2 regions of the Candidatus Desulfolinea nitratireducens genome follow, and region 1 is predicted to be linked to the other one. Evidence: riboswitches for the same ligand, from Rfam matches in the RefSeq annotation. Region 1 holds a riboswitch; the other holds the start of a gene.

Region 1 (9,492 bases):
CATTGGAAAGCAGATATCTGATTTTATCGAGACCACTTGGTTACAAAAAAGCTTGCGCGACAAAGAAGCAGAACGACAGATGCTACTTAGTGCTCTGGTTAATGCGCAAGAAGGAGAACGGGCTCGTCTAGCAAGAGAATTGCATGATGATGCTGGGCAACAGCTAACGGGTTTGCTTGTCCGACTTAAAGCCCTTGAGAAGCAGATTCCTGACAGAGAAACTATAGAAACAGTCAGCAACCTTTGTCAAACAACATCAGAAACTATTGAGCGTGTCCGTTCGCTATCTCACCGTTTACGTCCGGCAGTTTTGGAAGAATTTGGTCTTGATGCTGCCCTAAAAAACCTAGCTGATGAAATGTTGCCTAATTCTGGCTTAGAATGTATATATAAGTTGTCGTTAGATGGGGAAAATTTACCATTTGAGATTGAAACCAACCTATATCGAATCGCGCAGGAAAGCTTGAGAAATATCATTAGCCATGCAGAAGCTAATCGTGTGAGCATTGAGCTGTCTCGTTTTCCCGATTCTGTAAACCTGCGAATTGAAGATGACGGGAGAGGCCTTGGTGTTCAACCTGTGGCTAATCAGCGTGGATTAGGTTTGATTAATATTCGAGAACGTACGGAGATGTTGGGAGGTTCTTTTGAGATCAAATCTGATGAAGGGAAGGGAACGTCCTTACAAGTTAGTATTCCTGTTCCTCTGGAGATTATCGTATGACTGAGAAAATACGTGTGTTGCTAGTGGATGATCATAAGGTTTTGAGGGATGGTTTGCGTGTCTTAATTGATGGGGAAAATGATTTAACGACAGTTGCTGAAGCAGGAACGGGAAAGGAAGCGATTCAGAGAACCATTGATCTTACTCCTGATGTAGTTGTTCTTGATATTGGTTTGCCAGATAGTAATGGTATTGATGTGGTTAGCGAGATCCGACGTCACGAGTTGTCCGCCCGTATAGTGATCCTTTCCATGTATGGTGATCGAGAATTAGTACTACGTGCTATTGAGGCTGGATGTGACGGTTTTGTTCCAAAATCCTCTGCGCATACAGATTTATTACAAGCGATTCGCACAGTTCATCAGGGAAAGCGTTTCTTGCATCCTGATGCAGCAACGGAAATGATCAACGGAATGTTAGCGAAACAGGATGAAAAGCGCTTGCTTTCTATGCTTTCTGAGCGTGAAATAGAAGTCTTGCGCTTGGTAGCAAGGGGTTATACCAGCAAGGAAATTGGAGATCAGCTTGCTCTGAGCCCTAAAACCGTCGATACCTATAGGCAAAGAGCCATGAGTAAGCTTGATCTGGATAGCCGTGCAGAGATTATAGATTTTGCACTTAAAGCTGGTCTTTTAAATGGCGACCATCCCTTAAAATAATATTTTTATTTACAGATAGAATAAAGTTTAGGTCCTGTCGGGAATACCCCTACACGTATATATATTTTTCCTGATAGTTTTATGATAATGCTTTTGTTACTATGATAATAGTAGGAATGTCAATTTTTATGGATCAAAACGATGACAGAGAAGCGAAAAAAAATTAGTAGACGAGATTTTCTAAAGTTAGCCGGATTATCTACATCGTCGCTTGCTGTTGGATCCTTTAGCCCCCCGACTCGTAAGAAATCTGTTTTGCCACATAGCAAAATAATCCTGGATGAAGCAGGGCGGATGAAGCGTCCATGGTGGGTGCGTGAGGTAGATAAACCAACTGTTGAAATTTCCTGGGAGAGCGTAAAGCGTTTTGACGCGCGAACAGCTGCACGTGGTTCGGGTTTCATCAATTATGTCGGACAAGAAGAAGTTAATCGCCTGACAAAAATTGCTGCTGGAAAAGAAAAGGAGCGTTTGCTACAAAAGGTCCCGGGCTATACATTAAAGGATCAAGCTCTTTCAGCAGCCCAGGCCAGTTCTTCATCATCGAAGCGCTCTTTTCTTGGATTGCAAAAGGCACAAACGCCCGAGGAACGTGGTGTTCCAACTTGGAAGGGGAGTTCAAGCGATGCAGCTCGTATCCTTAGGGTTGCTATGCGGCATTTTGGCGCAGCTACAGTTGGGTTTGTTGAACTCAACGAGCAAACGAAAAAGTTGATTTATTCTTACGACACCGATGGCAAAGAAATCGTTTTCGAGGATGTAGATATTGCCTATGAAACAACTGAGAAGCGTGTTATTCCTCACAAAGCAAAGTGGGTTATTGTCTATACTGTTCAGATGTCTGCTGATGCCCTTAAACGAGCCCCAACCGCAATTGCTGAACAAACGACAATTTTGTCTTATGGCCGTGCTTTGGATATTCAAATAAAAACCCAAGAGTTTATACGTGGATTAGGATATCAGTGTTTGGGGGAGGCGAATGTAAATGGCTTAGGAATTGCACCAGCTCTAGCTGTGATGGCTGGTTTGGGAGAGTTAGGGAGACATAATCGCGTGATAACACCGGAATTTGGTCCTATGGTGAGGATATTTAAAATGATTACCGATTTGCCGGTTACTACAGATAAACCAATTGATGCGGGGATTATGCAGTTCTGCAGTAGTTGTAAAAAGTGTGCAGAGACTTGCCCTGCTAGCGCATTAAGCCTTGACGACGAGCCAACTTGGGACGTTCAAGGGAAATGGAATAATTCTGGGCATAAGGCTTATTTTGAACACTCTCTTAAGTGCCGTACATATATGATGGAAGGGGCAGGCACGAATTGCAGTATATGTTTTTCTGTTTGCCCGTTTGCGAAAAAGAATAAGGTTTGGCTCCATAATTGGGTTAAGGGTGGTATTTCATCTTTCCCTACATTAGATGGGCTGCTGCGAAGCTTGGATGATGCTTTTAGTTATGGTGCTCAGAAAAGCCCCGAAGAGTGGTGGTGGTTGAATTTGCCTGAGTATGGGATTAATACAGAGCAGACCATCGATGAAGATTAATTGGTGTTCGTATGAGTGAAGACAAAGAATATTTCACAATCAAAATCGTTCGCCGACCTTGGTATGAATGGATACTGTGGGGGATATGGCTTTTCTTGGAAATCGTTTTTTTGCAGAGTGCCATTGCCAGCCATCAGGAATTAGAACAAAGAGCAGCCATGATTTATTGGCTAATAGTTGTAGTATTGTCACTTACAGGCTTTGTTTTTTGGATTATTCGGCGCTCTCGTCTACTGTAAGTTTTTTGTGCAAAATCAATGGGGGACAGAAAGTTTAAGCTTGTCAGAAAAAGCCCTACAAAAGAACAGGTTTTTCCCGCTATTCCAGACGGGTTGCTTTTGCTACCATAAGTGAGAACAGTCTTACCCTGTTTCGATTCATTTTGCCGTTGGAATTAAGGAAAATACATGAAGCGAGCTTTTAGCGCGATTAAAAAGTTTTTTTATCCAGCATCTGATGCTTCGCGTTGGGTAAAAATCATGCCATATTTGGTGCTAAGTATTCTTTTCTTACTTATGGTAATCACAAGCACTTATACTTGGGAGTATACGAACTCAACAGAGTTTTGCGGCTCTGCTTGTCATGGAATACATCCGGCAGAAAATATAGCCTATGAGGCATCTCCGCATGCTGAAGTCAAATGTGTTGAATGCCATATTGGTCGTGCTTTTGTTGGCAATCAGATCACACGAAAACTGGGGGATATCCAGCATGTTGTAGCGGCTGTTTCCAAAAATTATGAGTACCCATTGCATGTAAAGACATTAAGGCCTGCGCGAGAAGTATGCGAGCGTTGCCATAACCCGGATAAATTCTCTGACGATAGCCAGCGTGTCATCTACCATTACTCTCCTGACAAAGAGAATACCCTCTATCGAACTTACCTGATTCTGAAAACAGGGGGTGGGACTGTGCGAGAGGGTTTGGGGAAAGGGATCCACTGGCATACGCAAAACCAGGTTTTGTATTATCCAACGGATGGAAGCGAACAGGAAATTCCGTATGTAAAAGTGATTTACCCAGAAAGCGGAATTGTTAGCGAGTATGTTGACATCAGTTCTGATTTTGATCCTTACTCGATAGATGAAGCTGAACTAAAAGAAATGGATTGCATTACCTGTCATAATCGTATTTCACATACGATCCACCAACCTGAAAATGCCATTGACCTAGCCATATCTCGGGGAGTAATTTCCGTGAATATCCCTGGAATACGCCAAAATGCGGTGCGCCTACTGAGTAAGCCATACGAGTCGCAAGACGCTGCTTTGAGAGAGATGGATACGTTAGGAAATTATTACCGAGACACATACGCAGAGTTCTATCAAGAAAACTTGGAAAGCGTTGACCAAGCTATTGGCGTAATTAAAGAGATATACACACAAAGTATCTTCCCTGAACAAAAAGTGGATTGGGATACTTACGCGAGCAATATGGGGCACATGAATGATCCGGGATGTTTCCGCTGTCATGATGGTAAGCATTTTGACTTTGGTGGTTTTGCTGTTCGCATAGAATGCAATCTTTGTCACGCTGTCCCTGTGATTGCCGGGCCTGATGATCTTGTTACAGAAATTAATATTAGCCATGAACAACAACCAAATAGTCATCATAACGCCAACTGGATTGCTTTGCATCGGTATATGTACGATGAAGAAGATGAAAATGAAACTTGCAGCGAGTGCCATGACGTAACCAACTTTGGAGAAGCCAACAACACTTCGTTCTGTTCAAATTCGGCTTGCCACGGACTGGATTGGGAAGGGGTCAATTTTGAGATTGTGGACAATAGTGAAATCTTCGAAAAGCTAGTTCAGCAATTGCCGCATTTTCCAAAGACCTTAGACCTCTATGAAACATTTGTTACCCCGAGTTTGGACACCGTTCATTGGCAGGAGGTAGAGGATTTAGTTTGCGAAGATTGCCATGTGGACTGGCCTCCAGTTGGCCCTCCGCCAAACGATATTTGTCTGGAGTGTCATGGTGAAACTCAAGAAGGATTTGAAGAGTTGACGGCCGTCTACGAGCCTAACCCTCATGATGGACATTATGGCGAAGATACAACCTGTTCTTATTGTCATATCAATTTCGGTTCCGATGAAATTCCAGAATCGTGTAGCTATTGTCATGTTATGGAAGGCTATGAGTTGATTGAAGGTGTCACATCATCTGAGTAAGCCAAACAAAAGGAGATAAACCATGCCAAGCTTAGGACCAACAGAACTGATCATTATTCTTGTGATCGTATTGCTCATTTTTGGAGTGGGCAGAGTGAGCAAAATCGGTGGCGAATTAGGATCAGCGATTCGCGAGTTTCGCAGTAATTTTGCGGAAAAAGATGAAAAAGAAGCAGAAGAGCAACCTGCGGAATCAGCAAGTTAAAAACAAGGGAGAAGCATCGTTGAATAATGGATACTGATCAAAAGCAAAATAAGGACGATTTAAGGAAATCCCGGCGTGAACGCAGGATGCAATTCTGGGCGCATGTAGAGGAATTTCGCACACGCTTGGGGCGTGTCATCATCGGCTTACTAGTGACATTCTCTATTAGCTTGGCTTTCACGGAGCAGGTGCTGCAGATATTGTTGGATTACATGAATGCGGTCAAGCCCGTGGCTTTACATCCAACAGAATCGATTGTTGTCTATTTCCGTGTGGCGATGTTGTTGGGGGTAGTGCTGGTGATGCCATACTTGCTCTATCAAATACTGGCCTTCTTTTTACCAGGGCTAAAGCGTAGTGAGCGACGTATTTTGGTGACATCGGTGTTTGGGCTTGGATTCTTTTTTGCCCTCGGCGTAACTTTCGCCGCCTTTGTGATGGTCCCACTTGCGGTGGGATATTTGCAAGGCTTTATGAACGATCTGGTTCAACCAACATATTCGATAGATGGCTATATCAGCTTTGTTACAACAATTATGCTCAGCGCAGGCATTATCTTCGAGACACCGCTTTTGTTGGGGTTGATCGCCCGAATGGGTTTGGTAACAGCTAAGCAACTATCAAAAGGACGACGAGTTGCGTTGGTATCTATTGCTGTGTTAGCGGCAGTAGTGACGCCAACTCCTGATGCTTTTAATATGCTGTTGGTTATGGCGCCATTAGTGGTGCTTTATGAAGTTGGTATCTTTTTGGCTTGGCTGGCTGAACGTGCTCGACGTAAAGCATTGGCTATGGAAGCTGTGTGAGGTAAGCAATGAGATTTTTCAATTTGGGTGCAAGCGAACTTCTTTTGATTTTCTTATTTGCCATTTTGGTAGTTGGCCCAAAGGAAACTGTACGACTAGCAGGAAAAGCTAAAGAGGCAATCCGTGCAATGCAGGGAGTTTTCTCAGATATTTCCTCAGGCGTGGCCAACATTGCTGAAGAAGTATTTGACGAGACCAAGGATAAATCTTGAACTCGAGACAAAAGATGATCTATTCAAATTTTGGAGGAAGATAGAATGAAAACAAAAAGAAATATTTTTATCACCGTGCTGTTCCTTCTCACCTTGATGTTATCCGCCTGTGGAGGTGGCAGCAGTGGGAGCGATGAGATCATTATGGACGAACCTGTTCCCGCAGGGGCAGAAGATGCGATGGTCGTTGAGCTGGAATTCACAGTAGATGAGATTATTCCCAATACCGTCACTATCCCGGCAGGGCAAAAGGTACTGTTTGTTATTTATAACAGTGACACAAAAGAAGGTGATTTGAACGAAGACCATAATCTGGTTGCCCCCGACATCGGATTACAGGAAATGATCGTTATTCCTGGCCAGACCATTCGTCGCTTATGGACTGCTTACGATGTACCTGGCGAGTATCGTGCAGGCTGCACAATCCATTCATGGATTGATATGACGATTATTATCGAGTAGTTTTTTTAGCCACTTGTTAAGAAGAGTGGAAAGGAGGCGAAACAAGAAAAAATCACCAGGGGTTTTCTATGCAAGGGCGTAATTGCGTCCAATTGTGCTATTGCACATAAAGTCTAAACTTCGATCAGTGTACCTCTCCCCCGGATGGGAAGGTTCTTAGGCGAAGCCGGTGATCTTTAGCCATAATTGGCAAGTAAGTCCGGCGCTGTCCCGCAACTGTAAGATGGTGGCATAGTTTATTTGATGCTATGAAACTGTCAAGCCAGGTCGCCCACCTGATCGGTATTTCCACAGGCCTCGCGGAAGGGAGTGGGAACCCAACAATTCTTCATATGTAAGAAAGGAGAATGCGAAATGCCTGAAAGTTTAACACGACGAGAGTTCATGAAAGAACTCGGTAAATTAGGCGCAGTTGCCAGCTTGGCCCCCATGGTCGTTGCTGGTGAGCAAATGTCTGATAAGCCTTATAGCCTCAAGCGTCCGAGCTTCATCAAGGAAGTTGATGAACCAACGACAGAAATTCGCTGGGATGAAGTTAAGCGCATTGCTGAGGGAGAAGTAACAGCCCGCCGTTCGTTTTCAAAATATCTTAGCCAGGATCGACTCGATAAATTGACTGAGATTCGCACTGCCAATATGGATAAGTACATCAAGGAAGGCCGCGACGGCTATACCCTGAAGGACCATGCTTTGAAATCAGGTGCGGGTAAAGGTGGTGTGTCCAGGGTATTTATCCAGGATCCAGAAAAAGTCCAAACCCCCGAAAAACTGGGTGTTCCTAATTGGACTGGAACTCCGGAAGAAGCGACTATGATCGTTTCGGCTGCCCTGCGCCATTACGGTGCCGGCACGGTTGGCGTTACGGAACTGGATACCAACACCACCGAGAAGCTAATCTATGCCAAAGACCCTGATGGGAAAGAAATGCGCATTGAAGATGCGGACATGCCGGAAGAGGGTGAGGACTATCGTGTCATCCCCAAGAAAGCGCGTTGGATGATCACCTACACCGTGCAGATGTCCGAAGAGGCCATGATCCGCTGCCCAACGCATCTGGGCTCGCAAACCACCTCGTTAACATACCGTCGTTCACAAAATGTCCAGGAACGTGGTCAGTTCTTCCTGGGAGGCTTGGGATATATGGCTATGGGCGAATCATCCACCAATGCATTGGCCATTGCGCCGGCCTTTGGTGTAATGTCCGGGCTGGGCGAGCTCTCACGCTACAACCGCTTACTCACCCCTGAATATGGCTCCATGGTGCGTGTCTTCAAGATTCTCACCGACCTGCCAATGGCCCCTACGAAACCAATCGATGCCGGGTTGCTGGAGTACTGCAAGAACTGCACCAAGTGTGCTGATCACTGCCCCTCCAAGGCACTTAGCTTTGAAAAAGAGCCTACTTGGGAGACAGTTGGTGGCTGGAATAACCCGGGCCATAAAGCCTGGTTTGAAGATTCGGTCAAATGCCGCAGCTACTGGTACGAGACTGGCAATAACTGTGGTATCTGCTTCGCGGTCTGCCCCTTCGCGAGCAAGAATCTGGCATCCTTTAGCAAGGTGCGTGATTACATGGCCGCCACCGTGCCGGCTTTCGATGGCACGCTCAAGAAGATCGACGACCTGCTGTACACCCCGTACACAGAGTTTGGCAAACCGCAGAAGACGGCTGAATCCTGGTGGCATGAGAACCATCCGGACTACGGCATTCACACTGATCAAACCGTTCGCGAGACAAGCTAAGGAAAAGGAGGTTTTCCCATGTCTGTAACTTTATGGTTAATCTTAGGGGCGGTGGTTGCTCTTGGCTTTTACTTTGCTGCCACCAAAATGAAACTCACGTGGTATGAGTGGGTTCTGGCTGTGCTGGGGACCATCCTGATCCTGTTCGCTATCCAGAATTACAGTGCCTCTCAATTGGAACTTGAGCCGCGCGCTGCTGGACTCCTGCTGCTCATCTTTGGGCTGCCGGGCGTGATTTTGGCTGCTGTTGGCTTTGTTCTTCCATTCTTGCGAGCCAAGAAAGCCGCTTAGACCGGTTTTCTCCTGTTCGACGGGGGATGGGATAGCAATATCCCATCCCCATCAATTTAAGTGAAGTAGGTGTGAATATGCCTTATTATGAGTATCGTTGCCAAGCTTGTCATTCGCGTTTTGAGCTGATGCGTAGTATGGCACAGCGCGATGATCCGGGGCGGTGTCCGGAATGTGAAGGCGAACAAATTTCCCGTATGCTTTCAATGCCAGCAACTTTTTCCATGTCATCCGATGGAAATATGGTTCCAATAGGTACATCACCTTCTGCTTGTGGAAGTTGTACGGCGACATCCTGTGGCAGTTGCAGTGTTAATTAGTAATTTGAAATTATTAGGTAAAAAATTAACTGAAAGGATTCGGCCATGAAAAATTATCGGCAATTATTGAATCCCATATTATTTTTAATGGTGATTGCGTTGGTGTCGATCCCTGTTGTGGCTTTTGCAAAGCCATCCGTAACGACACGAGAAATTACATTACACGCACAAACTTTTGAATATACTCCGAGAACGATTCGCGTGAATCAAGGGGATCGCGTAAAAATAACCCTGATCGCTGATGATGTAACTCATGGCCTGGTTATAGAAACCTATGGGGTTGAAATCGAGGCAGAGCCAAGGCAAGATCCCGCTCCCAGTGTTGAATTTGTTGCCGATAAGACAGGT
Region 2 (3,325 bases), on a different contig from region 1:
ATACTACGGTCAGGATCGCCCCCACAAAGGCGCCGGCAGGCACCAAATAAAATCCCAGCAAGTTTGTCGGCCAGTTAAGTGACATTGCAAACACCGCACCTAGTCCAGCCCCTGAAGCGACACCGATCAGATAAGGATCAGCAAGCGGATTACGGAACAATCCTTGATACGCAGCCCCACTGCTCCCCAGGGCTGCTCCTGTCAGGACTACCAGAACCGTGTGCGGAAGGCGCACAGCCAGGATGATGGCTGAAAATGAATTTGGCCAATCAGGATTGATATTGATCCCAGGAATTTGAGCTGCCAGGATCCGGAAGATAGTCTCCGGAGGAATGAAGACAGCACCCAGCGCAATACTGATCACAAAGGCTGTGAGCAACAAGATCGTATTCATTAAATAAGGTCGTTTGCGGATCATAATAAGCGGGACGAGGCTCCATAACCTTTCACGGTCAGCATATGAAGCCTCGTATGATCGGGCTTACTCAAATATCTCGGGGTGCAAGAGTCTGGCAGTTTCTTCCAGAGCATCCACCAGACGGGGGCCAGGAACGCTCATCATGTTGGGGTCGATAGGATAAAGTGCATTCTCAGCGACAGCAGTGATGGCATCCCAACCTGGGCGTGCGATAACAATCTCAGGAGTAACACCATAGGGTGCATCGGCCAGCAAAATAATCTCTGGATTGATAGCGATCAATGCTTCGGTACTGATCTGAGCATAATCACCTTCTAGCGCAGAAGCCGCATTGATGCCACCGGCCATGGTGATAATATAATCAATAAATGTGCCAGACCCCGTCGTCCAGGGATTGGCCGGATCAGTTGCATCCAATTCGTAAAAGACAGAAGGGAGATAAGATACAGGAGCAACTTTTTCCTGTACAGCTTTGACACGTGCATCCAGGTCTGTAATCAGGATTTCGGTTTCGGCTTCGTGACCCGTCAGCCTGGCAAAATCACGTAAGTTTTCAAATAGCTCTTCATACGAGGCGGGGTTGGCCTGCCAGTAAACATTCAACCCGAGGTCGCGCAAGGCCAGAGCCTGGTCTTCCGAGATAATCTCAGCCGCAACGACCAGGTCTGGCTCCAGCGCCAGGATGGCTTCTGTGGGCAACTCCTCCCATAACGCACCTACGCTGGTGACATCGAGGGCTGCTTCAGGATACACAGAATACTCATCGCGCCCGACAACCTGATCTCCGGCACCGATTGCAAACAGAACCTCTGTGGTAGAGGCCGAAATGGAAACGATGGCTTGCGGGTATTCGCTCAACTCAATCGTATTGCCTAAATCGTCAACAAAGATCATACCCTCTGGTTGTGGTTCTTCAGCAGGTTTCGGAACATCGGTGGATTCTACTTCAACAGGAATTTCAGGTGGGGTTGCAGCAGGGGTACAGGCTCCGAGCAACAGTCCAAATGAGAATAGCACTGTTAAAAAAAGTATTTTTTTCTTGTTTATCATTTATCTCTCCAACAATCTATATTTATCGGTATGGTATTTATAGAATCAAAATCCCCTACCTTGCGGTAGGGGAGAGGAATGGTTTAGTGATATAAACGCTTTCCACCTCCTTTCTGCGAGGGGTGTGGAGACTAATCAAGGCGGGCGTCCTGGCTTGTTCCTGACGGAACTTACAGTTGCGCTACAGCGCCGGACTTAAACCGGCTTCGCCTTTGAACCTTCCCATCCGGGGGAAAAGGTACCTTGATCAAAAATAAAATGTTAAAGCTCTACGCCCATTATACCGCGTGATATTCTTTTTTGAGATGATTTTCGGCCGCAATTATTTGGATAACCTTCCCCCCTTACTCAGGTTTCCCATAAAATGAGCAAGAAACGTAATTCATCCAGCTCCCTCTAGATAAATATTTACTGAAATCAATAGGATTTGAAAAGAGCCTCGCGATAGATGCGAAGCCATCTTCATGATGTTATTTTTTATGCTTGCGCCTCTTCACCTGCTTCTTTACTCCCAATATAGATCGTTCTTCCCATAATCCCCAAAAACAACAGAATTGAAATCGCGTTGAAGAGACTACCCCATAAGCGTAAAGGCTGCTGAAAATTCAAATCTCCAACAACACGTAGAATCAGGGATATGTGCAAAAGAATCAATGGATAATAGAATTTGCTGCTATATTTGACTGGTAAATGCAGGATTGCCGGGAAAATAATCGCCGCATGACCGAAGATCATAGAGAAGGTAAAGCCGACAAAAACCGTATGCAGATAAGCATCGTAAATCGGACCGGCAAAAACAGCTCCAGAATATAAGCCGATCACTCCACTGACACCCAACCAGACATAGCCACTCAAGAGACAAATAGCGACAAAGCGCACCAGTCCCGTTTTGCGAACCGTGATGCGGGCAATGTCGAAGCGAAGAAGCCAGAGCGCCATGAGGAGCATCCCCGCAGAAATGGTGCGAGTACCCACATCAGACCAGAAGAGTGACAGAATTAAACCAAGTAAATAAACGCCAATTGTCATTAACCCAATGACTCGTCGTCTTTGAGATGGAGGCATAATTCGATTTAGTTCCAACCGTTCGCCAACGATGGTCAAGACAAGAAAAGCGCTCCACCACAAGACGATCTGAAAGATAGGCAGGCCCAGAAACCAAAGCAATGTTCCAATAAACCAGGCGATGGCTCCCAGGGTCATAATGACCGTGTAGTCTGCTCGATGTTGTTTCAGGATCACGACAAAGATGACAACAAGACCAAAGCTCCCCGCAGTCATCAAGAGGGCGCCAAGAATCGCATTTCCACCTGCGACATAATAAAGCCCTCCCAGGGCGCTCAATACTGGCCCTGCATATAACCAGGATTTATTGAGGGCAACGGCGCGCTCAATACTGATCAAGGTACCTAAAAAGCCTGCGATCATCAAAGGCCCATGCGCCATCGGCCAGGGGGATAAAGTGGGCCATTGCCAACCCATACGCAAGAGACCACTCCACATGGCGACAAATAACACAAGTACAGCTACAAATAATAATGGAAAACGTTGGGAGGGTTTTGTAAACATCGATTATGCCCTAACAAAGTGATTATTCTCTTTTTCATCACCCACATTTGTCTCCTCGCCATGACCAGAGAGAATGCGCGTCTGATCGGGGAGGGAATATACCTGCTCACGGATGCTCGCCTCCAAGGTTGCCCAATCGCCGCCGGGGAGGTCTGTACGGCCAACACTACGATAGAAGATCAGGTCTCCGCTAAACAGGATGTCTGCATCCGCACAATAGAAAGCACAATGACCGGGGCGATGTCCCGGAGTATGGCGGGTTTCAAATGAAAATTTTCCAAGCTGAAG

What was found. A riboswitch is a leader RNA that binds a small molecule or an ion and turns the genes downstream of it on or off. The one in region 1 is predicted to bind cobalamin.
Region 2: linked by a shared signal. The riboswitch ahead of AC3DOM_RS08145 (ABC transporter substrate-binding protein) and the one ahead of AC3DOM_RS09950 (reductive dehalogenase) in region 1 are both predicted to bind cobalamin.

What each region holds. Positions count from the first base shown of each region.
Region 1 is NZ_CEYOSI010000098.1:599-10,090, reverse strand. It holds gene AC3DOM_RS09995 (sensor histidine kinase) at 1-724, shown strand, start outside; gene AC3DOM_RS09990 (response regulator) at 721-1,383, shown strand; gene AC3DOM_RS09985 (reductive dehalogenase) at 1,525-2,928, shown strand; gene AC3DOM_RS09980 (hypothetical protein) at 2,940-3,167, shown strand; gene AC3DOM_RS09975 (cytochrome c3 family protein) at 3,336-5,105, shown strand; gene tatA (twin-arginine translocase TatA/TatE family subunit) at 5,128-5,310, shown strand; gene tatC (twin-arginine translocase subunit TatC) at 5,337-6,116, shown strand; gene AC3DOM_RS09960 (twin-arginine translocase TatA/TatE family subunit) at 6,125-6,328, shown strand; gene AC3DOM_RS09955 (cupredoxin domain-containing protein) at 6,374-6,790, shown strand; cobalamin riboswitch at 6,900-7,083, shown strand; gene AC3DOM_RS09950 (reductive dehalogenase) at 7,145-8,533, shown strand; gene AC3DOM_RS09945 (dehalogenase) at 8,552-8,824, shown strand; gene AC3DOM_RS09940 (FmdB family zinc ribbon protein) at 8,902-9,144, shown strand; partial or broken gene AC3DOM_RS09935 (cupredoxin domain-containing protein) at 9,190-9,492, shown strand, end outside.
Region 2 is NZ_CEYOSI010000072.1:1,455-4,779, reverse strand. It holds gene AC3DOM_RS08150 (FecCD family ABC transporter permease) at 1-418, opposite strand, end outside; gene AC3DOM_RS08145 (ABC transporter substrate-binding protein) at 482-1,468, opposite strand; cobalamin riboswitch at 1,591-1,729, opposite strand; gene AC3DOM_RS08140 (hypothetical protein) at 1,946-3,037, opposite strand; gene AC3DOM_RS08135 (MBL fold metallo-hydrolase) at 3,041-3,325, opposite strand, start outside.